Regions from separate parts of the Nodularia sp. LEGE 04288 genome, predicted to be linked through region 2. Evidence: riboswitches for the same ligand, from Rfam matches in the RefSeq annotation. Region 2 holds a riboswitch; the other holds the start of a gene.
The links. Region 2 has a riboswitch for cobalamin ahead of AACX33_RS03905 (DUF1636 family protein). Riboswitches for the same ligand answer to the same signal wherever they lie in the genome.

Region 1 (5,796 bases), on a different contig from region 2:
CACCGCCGTTGATGAATAACCCAAGTCAGTAACGATATCAGTCATTCCACAGGCATGGATTAGGCGTACAGCTACTTTTGCTACATCTGGAGGCAGGACATCCAGCTTGGCTTCGGATCTGATGATTGCAAAGGATTTACTGTAAATTTCGTTAGCATCTCGGATGTAGTCAGACATGGGAAAATAGTGAATGGTGAATGGTGAATGGGAATGGCTATGCCACGCAAGCTAACAGAAATAACCCTAACTTACAGAGGAAAATAACGGGTGTAATTGGGCAATCTCATATCTATTAACAAATTCTCCAAAGGATTCATCAGGATTTCGGCATTGAATTTTATAAACTTGTAACATCTGCCCTAACAATACAGGTAGTTCGGCCACAGTGACATATTGATAGAGTTGACGACCAAATTTTTGGTTGCTGTCACCTATGGCTTCGCCACGCAAGCTATCACCAACATAAATGTGATAAGCTCCCATTGTTCCATTTTCTGATTCTAGGCTGACACCGAGCAAGGTAATATCACTATGACTATGCTGGGCGCAAGATTTTTCGCAGCCGCTAAAATGAATATGAACTGGGTGATTTAGACTAACATGAGTTTCCAGATACTTTGCTAATGCCAAAGCATCACCTTTAGTATCCGTGGCGGAAGCTGCACAACCTTTATTACCAGAACAGGCAACTAATGCACTATTGATATTACTTGCTGAGACATCTAATTTTAAAACAGCAATTTCACTTTTGACATCGGTAAGCGATCGCGCCGGAATATCTGTCAGGAGCAAATTTTGCCAAGGAGTTAGCCTCAGAGTCCCGTTACCAAATCTCTGGGCTAAATCAGCTAAACCCCTAATTTGCTGAGTCTCTAGCCTACCTAAAGGTAAAACCACGCCAATATAAAATAAGCCTGGCTGACGCTGGGGATGAATACCGATATGTTGATAGTTGGAGTTTGACCTGTTTTCGACACTGGTTTTGTCAAACTGTCCCTGGGATGTGAGTTGAAAACCTAGACGTTGTTCAACTTCTTGAAGATAACGTTCACAACCCAAATTATTTAATAACTCTCGTAAACGCAGCTTGCGCCGACTGTTTGGGTCAGTATAGTTGAGATAAACTTCAGCCAAAGCTGCCAAAACTGGCAAACATGACTCTGGTAATAAGACAATTCCCATATCAATGGGTGGTTTTCCTTTGACACCGACGCTGAGATGCAGACGAAAATAAACTCTACCGTCAATTAAGACAGCAGCAAACATGATATCGTTGAGGCGATCGCACACCGAGACTGTACCACCACCATCAAAGCAAACACTAAATTTTGCCGATAGTCCTGATAGGGTGGGATGTGCGGCGATATAATTTTCCCAGTCCTGCACAAAGGGACGAGTATCAATTAATTCTTGGGGATCAATACCAGCAGTGGGACTGGTCATAATATTCCGAATGTGGTCAACAGCGAAATTGCGAGAACCAATACCTATATTTTGTAAATCCTGGAGAACTGCTGCATTTATTCCCGAACGCAGTTCCCTGATTTGGAGGTTGGCGCGATTGGTAATATCGACATATCCACCCCCGTAATTCTCTGCTATATCTGCGATTGCATGACACTGTTTACTATCCAGAATTCCACCTGGTACTCTGATGCGTGATAATATCCCATCTTGAGCGGGTGTATCATAAAATAAGCCAGGACATAAGGCAAAACCGGACAGCAAAACATTAACTCCTTCCCTGTGCGACGCAGGCAATAGATAGTATGTGTGTCTTAAAAACACTGCTATAGTTGGCATTCTGACTTGGCAAATGTTCTGCTTTCGCTTTACCATTACAGCTGCGGCACAGTCCCGGAATTTCACCGGAGTTTCCCAACTCTTAGCTTCAGTAATTTAACATGATCAGGTATTCAGATCGCTGGATGCGATCTATTTTTTATATTCAGTTAAACTTAGCACTGGGTATATCTGGAGATTTTATTTACAACCCAATGAGTAGCCCTGTGACATTTCTTTGGGCTAATTACACAACATTTCAGTAATTTTATTGTACTAAATCAACTAAGGTGTCACATTGGAACCGGACTACACATGAAACTAAGCATCCACGATAATGCTCAGATGTGAATACCGATAGTGTGATGTTGGTCGAACCAGGTTCTAAGATGCGTTTCACTTTGCAAACTTGCATCTTATTCTTACAGTAGGCAATAATGCGATCGCCTGCTTTGACATCCAACGCTTTAATTTTCAATTAATACTCAACCTAATTATGAAATTTAATTAACTCAAGTAAATATATATTGCTATATTTTACCTGGATTAACAGTTGTAATGCTTGTTCATTATAACACACTTACTAATAGTTATGAAATGCTCAAATTTTGGCGCTGTTTGACAAAGCATCATTACAGGCTATTTTTCCAAAAAATGATGATTAACTGGGATTAATCGCCGAAAAAGCCGCAAAATTTAGTTAAATTATTACAGCTTCTATGACACGGAAATGGTTATCGATTGTGGGTATTGGTGAAGATGGCTTACAGGGGTTAAGTGCGATCGCACGTTCTCTGATAGAGCAAGCTGAAGTGATTGTCGGAGGCGATCGCCATTTAGCCATGTTACCCCCAAATGATCAACGCCAGAAAATAGCCTGGACATCTCCCATTAGCAGTTCCATCGCCGAAATTATCCGTCGTCGGGGTGAATCAGTCTGTGTGTTAGCCAGTGGCGACCCTTTTTGTTACGGTATCGGTGTCACCCTGACGCGACAAATTCCCCTAGAAGAAATTACGATTATTCCTGCGCCTTCCACCTTCAGCCTCGCCTGTGCCAAATTGGGATGGTCTTTTAGGGAAACAGAAACCTTGAGTTTGTGCGGTCGTCCAGCCTCTCTACTCCATAGTTACATCTATCCCAACGCTAAACTTTTGATTTTGAGTGAAGGCAAAGACACGCCTGCAACTGTTGCCGACATCTTGACAAATCGCGGTTATGGTGGTAGTAAAATTACAGTTTTAGAACATCTGGGCGGTATTCAGGAAAGAATTGTCGAAGGTATAGCCGCAGATTGGGATAAAAGAGAAATTGCACCGTTGAATGCGATCGCAGTTGAATGTATTGCTAATGCTGGGGTGGTACCTTTACCTAGATTACCAGGATTGCCAGATCATGCCTATCACCATGATGGACAGTTAACCAAGAGTGAAGTCAGGGCGGTGACTTTAGCAAAATTAGCTCCCATTCCCGGAGAATTACTGTGGGATGTCGGTGCGGGTTGTGGTTCAATTTCTATCGAATGGATGCGGACTGATTCTCGATGTCAGGCGATCGCCATTGAACAGAATTCTTCTAGACTGGGTTACATAGCCAACAACGCCGCAGCTTTAGGAACTCCCCACCTGAAAATTATTAGCGGTAAAGCACCATCAATTCTCCAAAATTTACCCACACCGGATGCGATATTTATCGGCGGTGGAGTCACAGCAGCAGGGCTGTTTGATATCTGTTGGAATGCACTGCGTCCGGGTGGGCGATTAGTAGCTAATGTTGTCACTGTAGAAGGTGAGCAAATTTTATTTAAATGGTATGAGCAGGTTGGTGGTAGTTTAACTCGTATCGCTATTCAAAGAGCAGAACCTATTGGTAAATTTTTAGGTTGGCGGGCGATGTCACCTGTTACTCAATGGATAGCAATAAAACCTGAAAACTTTTAATAATAGTGAAGTGTGCAGACAAATAAATTATTTATTTTTCGTCCCATATAATTCATGCTATCACACTGTTAATAATTTATCTGGGCTAATTCATTTCTAACATTCTCCAGCATCACTTGATATCGAGGATCTTGTAAACCATTTCCGAAATCCCCATTTAAATACTGCTGTAAAAGTTTCTCTGCCGCTTTGTAATCTGCCATTGCACTGGCTTTATTATTTAAATCACGGTACATATTACCTCTGAAAAAGTATTGATCAGCATTGGGACTACTATCACCAATTAATTGATTCAAATCGGAAATTGCTTTCTTTTTTTCCCCTAACTTTTCATAAGCCCTAGCCCGGTTCCAATAAGCTCCCCTACTAAAACCAAACCTACCTGTATTTTGCCTAATTACTTCGCTATGGTCCGCCACTGCGGCTTGATAATTTCCCAGGTTATAGTAAGCATTAGCACGATGATAGTATGCTTCTTCACCTTGAGGATTGAGAGTAATTGCCTGTGTAAAAGAAGAAACCGCAGATTGGGAGTCTTTTTCGCAGTCTTCTTGAAAGTGTCCCAGACCTATGAAGTCTTTGACTGTATTCAGATACGGTGGCTTAAAAGTTTGGCACTCACTAGCAGCATTAGAAGCTGGTATTTGTGCAACTAACGGGATCGAAAAACCTAGCAGCAAAATAGACGATGCATAAGCTAACACAGAAGGTTTAGAGAATGTAAATTTCATAATTTCAACCAGATTAATAACGCTAATTTAACACACAAAAATTTTTTCCCAAGTTACTAAAATAATGAAGTATGGGCAAAACCCACCCCATCCGGTTTTTTAGGCAAAACCTCACGCCTATCAAATATCCTCTATGATGCAAAAACTACATCTTCGTAAAGTTCTGCTATAGTCGCCTCAAAGTCTATACTATTTAATCGAAATGACTTTTCTTCTGCTGTGTAGGATTGCAAAACCCACAGCCCTTGACCATTACGGCGAAAACATTCAACTCGCTGACGTTTTGTGTTAATTAAGACGTATTCTTCTAGAGTTTCTAGCAGCTGATAATCGGCGAATTTATCCCCTCGGTCAAAGGCTTCGGTAGAATCAGATAAAACTTCCACAATTAAAGTAGAAAATCTTTTATAAGCTGGCGTTTCTTGGTCTCTTTGGTCGCAAGTTACCATGACATCGGGATAGTAAAACCGATTCAGTGATTCAATTCTGGCTTTCATATCCGCGATGTAAACACGACAACCTGAACCACGTACATGATTACGGAGGAGAGTAGCAAGGTTGAGCGCAATTGTCACATGGGAATCTAGCGCCCCCGCCATTGCGTAGATATAGCCATCAATATACTCATGTTTAATATCACTCTGCTCTTCCATCTCTAAGTATTCTTCAGGAGTGACGTAGATTTCCGGGGAAGCAACCATATTTAAAACCTCAAGGTATAGACTATATTCCTGGGGTTTCATCCCCAAGCCAGAAGTTAACAGCTTTCCTACTATCTAGCATATACATATAAAAACGGGAAATGTACCTCAAAGATCACAGTTGCTGTTCGCCTAGCGTCTTGGAGATAGGAGAGATAAATGAGGTCTTAACCTACTACCGTTGTGAAACTTGTTATGCATGAATTATGTGAGACTGTATTAAACAGTGAAGAAAAAATTACTCTGCGTCAGTTTATCCTGGAATTAAGTGCTACCGATAAACGTTATTTTTTAAGAAACGAGATTTTACATAATTTTGCCGACTTTTGTCACCAATACCAAAAGCCTACTTACTTTTATTATTCTTCTTCTATTGGCAGACTAATTCATAATACCCATGAAATGATTTTAGAAGCAGAAGGCACATGGTTTGTGGTTCGACCCAGGATTGGTAGTCAACAAGTGTGGCGACTGCAAACCGATTTCTCTGGATTTGAGTCAATGACACCCCAAGCGTGGTTAGATGTCAGCGATCGCCTCGTTAATCGCTATCAACCGCACATTCTCGAAATTGATTTTCAACCTTTTTCGGAAGAATCCACTAGAATCAGTGACCCCAGAAACATTGGTCAAGGTCTAGCC
Region 2 (5,796 bases):
AGATAAGCTGATGCTGCGATCGCACCTAAATGATGACCGCTATCTAAAAAGCAATATCTCAGGCTTCTATCCTGATATTTCCAGCTAGACCTATAATAAACACAACTAATTAAAAAAATGCATCCCTTGATACTTTTACCCGGTATAATATAACTTTCTAGGCCATCATCAATTAATTCATAAATCAGAGTTAGACAATTATTCTCAACTTCTAGATGATATATACCATCTATTATTCCCGACATCCCGCGAATTTGCACATAAACTTCCGTAGGGTATAAAGCGCCTGCTGAGGGGTTTACCCGGAGTTTATAAGGGACATCTTTATATGCCTTTTCCAGAGTAACTGCACTGGTTAACCAGATAAAAGAATGCACGGGATTATTGAGATTTAATTTTACCCGCCGATAAAACTTGGGATAAACTTTAAATGCAGTTGGCTGGGTGGAAGCATCTACATAATTGGGATTAATCTGTACAGATAAGTAAGAATGCTTGGTGATATCGTGGTACGCCGTCTCTAAATTCTTACTTTGCGGCATTTTTGAGTAATCCTAAAATCTCTATATTGCTAGCAAAATCTATGGCTTGATAATCGTCTAAGTTTCTTAATTCCAAATTAGGGTTGTGTTGTAGAAGTAATTTAGCCACACCTGTTTTTCCTGCTGATGCTGCATACATTAACACAGTTGCACCATTATCATTTTGATTATTAATGTTAATTTTGGCAGCTAGCAGCAAGCTAATTAACTCGTAATGATTGCCGAAACAAGCAAACCATAAAGCATTATTATTATCATTATTTTTAGCATTAATATTCGCGCCCAAATCAATGAGTTCTTTGACAACTGCATAAACTCCCTCTCTAGTTGCTTTCATCAAAGCCGTATCGCCATTTTCACCTGCTTGATTCAAGTTTTGGGGATTGTAGCCTTTTGCTATCATCCATTGCTTGGTGACTTCACTCAATTTTTGCTTTTTGATCTGATTCATGACTAATCCTTAATATTTCTAGATGGACTCAGAAAGGTGAATAATAGGTTATACCTAGCATTCTTCAGCTAAACATACATTCCTAATGATTAGAGTCGTTTAAACTCTAGCTAGTTAATAGCTTTAAACACCCCTTGACAAAAGTCTGGCATTTATTTGATACCTGAATAAAACAGGTTAATATTAGGACAATGTTCACGCAGATTTCAGTCATTTTATGATTGAATCTATCTGAGGTGCTGCGTAATTTTTAACTGAACCAGAATTAAGAGAGAAATGTCTAAAATAGCCTTGTATCGCTTTTTGTGGAAGTTTAGGTTCACTAGCAACTATTTAGCTTACTTATATATTATCACTCTGATAATTTTAAATTATGAATCATTTATAAAGATCCCAAGACATATTGGGGTTAATTAGCGAAATAAAACCTAAAAATGCAGCCAAAGCTACAGTCATTTAAGAAAAATCAGCTATTGGACATCGACCGAAATTGAATATGCTTTTTCCAAAACCTTTGTCAAGATAATACCTTTGGGGAAGTCTTCGGCTACATGAATGGTTGAAAATTTAAGCGAGTAACAATTTAACTATTATCTGTCAATAGAAACTATCTGTTAAATTTATACAAGATTTGATTTAAATTTGACGAAAGTATGATAGATTTTCATATATCCGGTTCTAGTAGAAATTAGCTATTAGAGGTAACGGGGAAAGTTCGGTGTAATTCCGGCGCTGTCCCGCAGCTGTAAACAGATTTTAGATTTTTATTTTGAGATATGAAGATGGCATCAGACATTCCCAAATCCTAAATTTAAAATTTAAAATTACGTAAGTCAGAATACCCGCCGATAAAAAAGTAACTTTAGCTAAAATCTACGAGGTATAGATGACAGCACAACATACAATATTTGTTTGTACCACTTGTGCGAGTAAGTGGGAAGGTGGGAAGCGTGTTGGTGAAAGTGGTGGAGAAAAATTTCTGAAACACTTGGAAGCACATTATCCCAATTGGGAATTGAACACAGAATTTGTGATTCAACCAGTGAACTGCATGAGCGCTTGCGATCGCTCTTGTGTGGTATCCTTTGCTGCACATGGTAAATCTACATATCTGTTTGGTGACATTTCGCCTGAGTTATCACCCGCAGATGTGGCTGGAGTATTCGAGTGTGCAGGTAAATATCATGCTCATCCAGAAGGTTTATTACCGTGGAGTGAACGTCCAGAACCACTCAAAAAAGGAATTTTGGCACGTATTCCAGCAGTACCCACTCCCTGACTGATAAAATCCACTGAAAGAAAATCATGTAACTAACAATACCGAATTTGAAACGGATTTTGGCGATCGCAATCTTATTTACATTCAGATGCGATCTCTTTCTTCAATCTAGCTCTTTGCGCCTGGTGCGTAGGACAGCCAGCGAAATTTAGTATTTCATCCAAATAATGTGATTAAATACCAGTACCTTCGCCAACCTGACCTTAACCCTCAATGCAAAAACCAAAGTCAATTAAGATTTCCAAAGCCACACGCTACCAAAATGCAGCCATAGATTACTATATGGGACTCACAGGTTCTTCCTATCTACATTACGGTTATTGGGAAGCAATCCCAACTATTGGAGAAGAATTGACTTTAACTGACCTGCGTGAGGCGCAAGAAGCCTATGCAGCGAAACTTTTTAGTTTCATCCCCGAAGGAATTCAAACCGTACTGGATGTAGGCTGTGGTATTGGTGGTAATGCCAAATCTCTTTGGGAACGTGGTCTGAGTGTTGAAGGACTAGCACCCGATGCAATCCAAAAAGAGAAATTTATTCAAAATACTAACGGTAAAATACCTTTCTACTTAACGACATTTGAAGATTTTCAGACTTCACATTCCTATGATTTAGTTCTCTTCAGTGAAAGTAGCCAATATATGGCGGTGGAAGATTTAGCTGAAGGTGCAGCGCGTTTACTTAATAATGGTAGTTACTTACTCATAGCAGATATGATGCGCCTTGATGCCGAATACAAAGAGGGCATTTTTTCTAATTGTCATATTGCTCATGAACTTCAAGCAGCTTTAGAGAAGACAGGATTTAAATTAATCAAATCCGAAGATATTTCTCAATCTATTGCACCAACAATTGATTTGTGTCTGAGTAATTTTCGGACATTTGGACTGACCACATTTAAATATATTGCTGATGTTGTCAAGATAGCAGTTCCACCTGTACATACAATAGGAAGTTGGGCTTTTAAACGTTGGCTGGATCAACCAATTACTGAGGGTCTAGCTGCACGACAGATTTTTGACAGTCATCTTTGTTATCAAATTCAACTCTGGCAGTTATAAAAGTTGCTGAGACACGATTTATCGCGTCTGTACAAGAGATATTACGCATCAAGTCTAGGAAAAATTTTAAAATATGTTTGTTGAAAATTGATTTAATATTGGCGGTCAGCTTGAAGATGCGGTGGCTCAAGAGTTATCATCCAGACATTGTTTAGGAAATAACATCACCTTTTTTAGTCAGCGATCGCACAAGTATATCAGGAGTCAACCACTCATGAATTTCCGCCACTTCCTACATTCACAGCCACTGCATAGGATTTTGTCTGCATCTATTTTTCGCGTCCGCCAGGGTTTAGCAGCCAACTATAATTGCTTGACTGGGGTAGCTGTCGCTTTAGTTATTTCTATCCCAACTTTAGCTTCAGGTGCGCCGTTGCGAGTGGGTGTGGCTGGTTCTGCTCCTTTTGTAGTTCGCAAAGATACAGACACGAATGGCATTAGTGTGGAAGTCTGGGCAGAAGTGGCTCGCTCTCAAAATATAGAGTATGAATTAATACCGCAATCCAGCGTTGCCAATGCCCTAGAAGTTGTGAATCAGGGAGAATTGGATTTGTTGATTGGCCCCATCACAATTACAGCCCAGCGCCTAGAAAAAGTTGACTTTACCCAACCCTATTTTTCTACAGAAATTGCTGTCTTAACAGCAGCAGATGATCCCAGTATTTGGAGTCGGGTAAAACCTTTTTTTGAGACTGCGGTTTTAACTTCCGTGGGCGTATTAGTTATCCTGATGTTCGTGGTGGGGAATTTGGTTTGGTTGGCGGAACGAAATAAAAATAGCGAGCAATTCCCGAAAAATTACTTCCAGGGAGTGGGTAATGGGATGTGGTTTGCACTTGTAACATTGACTACAGTGGGATATGGCGATCGCGCACCGGTTACCCGTCTCGGTCGTTTCATCGCCGGGACTTGGATGGTATTAGCTCTAGTCACAGTTTCTTCACTGACAGCCGGACTTGCTTCAGCCATAACCATCGCCTTATCCGGTGATTCTACTGAACAATTTACCAATCCCTCAAGCTTAAAAGATGCTAGGTTAACGACTGTTGAAGGCTCATCTAGTGCTGAAGTTGTGCAGAACTATAGTAGTCGAGTGCAAAAAGTGGCAAATTTGGCAGAAGCCGTACAAAAATTGTCTGATCAAAAAGCAGATGCAGTAGTTTTCGACCGTCCCGCTATGGAATATTACCTCACGCAAAATCCCGAACTGAATTTAAAATTAACTAACTTGTCTCTGGGAACTGAGCTTTATGGGTTTGTCTTACCCATCGATAGTCCTTTAACCAAAGACCTCAACATTGAATTGCGAAAGATGTCGGAAAATGGCACTTTGGAAGACATTTCTTCTCGCTGGCTTAGTAATAGTCCAGACAATTCTCAAAATTCTGCAATCTAGTAATCCTAGATGAAAAAGATCCCCGAATTCTTCAAGAAATCGGGGATCTAAACCTTCTGAGAGTTCAAAGCAATACTCTACACAAGATATGGTTCTTGGTGAGTTTTAATTGTGCAATTAGAACGGGGATAAGTAACGCAAAGTAGAGCGAATCCTTTAGACATTTGCTCGTCATCTAAAAAGATTTGATCAGATTGATCAACTTCACCTTCAACAACTTTTCCTACACAACTAGAGCAAGAACCTGAATGACAAGAGAAAGGCAACTCAATACCATTTTCTTCGGCTCCTTCCAAAATGGTACTTTCTTCATCGATTTCAATTGTGGAGTCGAGTTCTTGCTTTTTGTTGATTAATCTAACTTGATAGCTTGCCATTTTCCGATTCTCCTCAAAAGTTATACGATGAAATTGATTTTGCTCAGTTTGTGAGTTTCTGTTACCTAGTGAACTCCAAACTTCCAGAAACAGCGCGGAAGAGGACACTGCATTGATGGGGTTCCTCCGGCTGTAAGTAATGATAAGTGGTATCGGTTTCACCAACTTGCGCTTTTTCCAAACCCGTAGATTAGCAAGTGTCCATGATTTCTAGGGTCAGCTTTGAAGGCTCAATTACGAATTACGAATTCACAGCGGTACTAGCTGCAAGGTACACCAGTGGGTGTGCCATCATCGGTTTTGAATGATTTTCCGCAACCGCAGGTATCACTTGCATTAGGGTTAGTGAACTTAAAGCCACTTTCCATTACCCCTTCTACAAAATCGACCACAACCCCGTCCAATAACGGCGCACTTTTAGCATCAACATAAATCAACACATTACCTTGTTGAATTACCAAATCATCTGGTTGTGGTTTGCTAGTGACATCAATGCCATATTCATAGCCATTGCAACCACCATCTTTTACAGATATCCGGATGCCTTTTGAAGCGTCATTATTGTCAGAGGCAGAACCTCTAATAAATGCCCGCAGACGAAACTCTGCTTTTTCTGTTAGACTAACAGCCATTACGTCTCCTGATTTGTCGCGATGAAGTTTTATGGAAGGCAGGTGATAGTGTTTTGT

Region 1: it holds a riboswitch for cobalamin, as region 2 does, so the genes downstream of both, cobG (precorrin-3B synthase) here and AACX33_RS03905 (DUF1636 family protein) in region 2, are expected to answer to the same signal.

The regions. Positions count from the first base shown of each region.
Region 1 covers NZ_CAWQOY010000117.1:19,472-25,267, reverse strand. Annotated here, with positions in the region: gene AACX33_RS14640 (precorrin-8X methylmutase) at 1-177, opposite strand, end outside; gene cobG (precorrin-3B synthase) at 244-1,803, opposite strand; adenosylcobalamin-variant (AdoCbl-variant) riboswitch at 1,790-1,890, opposite strand; gene AACX33_RS14630 (hypothetical protein) at 2,051-2,260, opposite strand; gene cbiE (precorrin-6y C5,15-methyltransferase (decarboxylating) subunit CbiE) at 2,502-3,722, shown strand; gene AACX33_RS14620 (tetratricopeptide repeat protein) at 3,791-4,453, opposite strand; gene AACX33_RS14615 (Uma2 family endonuclease) at 4,585-5,154, opposite strand; gene AACX33_RS14610 (sucrose synthase) at 5,350-5,796, shown strand, end outside.
Region 2 covers NZ_CAWQOY010000044.1:75,164-80,959, forward strand. Annotated here, with positions in the region: gene AACX33_RS03895 (nitroreductase family protein) at 1-542, opposite strand, end outside; gene AACX33_RS03900 (ankyrin repeat domain-containing protein) at 529-993, opposite strand; cobalamin riboswitch at 1,650-1,857, shown strand; gene AACX33_RS03905 (DUF1636 family protein) at 1,880-2,272, shown strand; gene AACX33_RS03910 (class I SAM-dependent methyltransferase) at 2,486-3,334, shown strand; gene AACX33_RS03915 (transporter substrate-binding domain-containing protein) at 3,456-4,730, shown strand; gene AACX33_RS03920 (2Fe-2S iron-sulfur cluster-binding protein) at 4,808-5,107, opposite strand; gene AACX33_RS03925 (HesB/IscA family protein) at 5,368-5,739, opposite strand.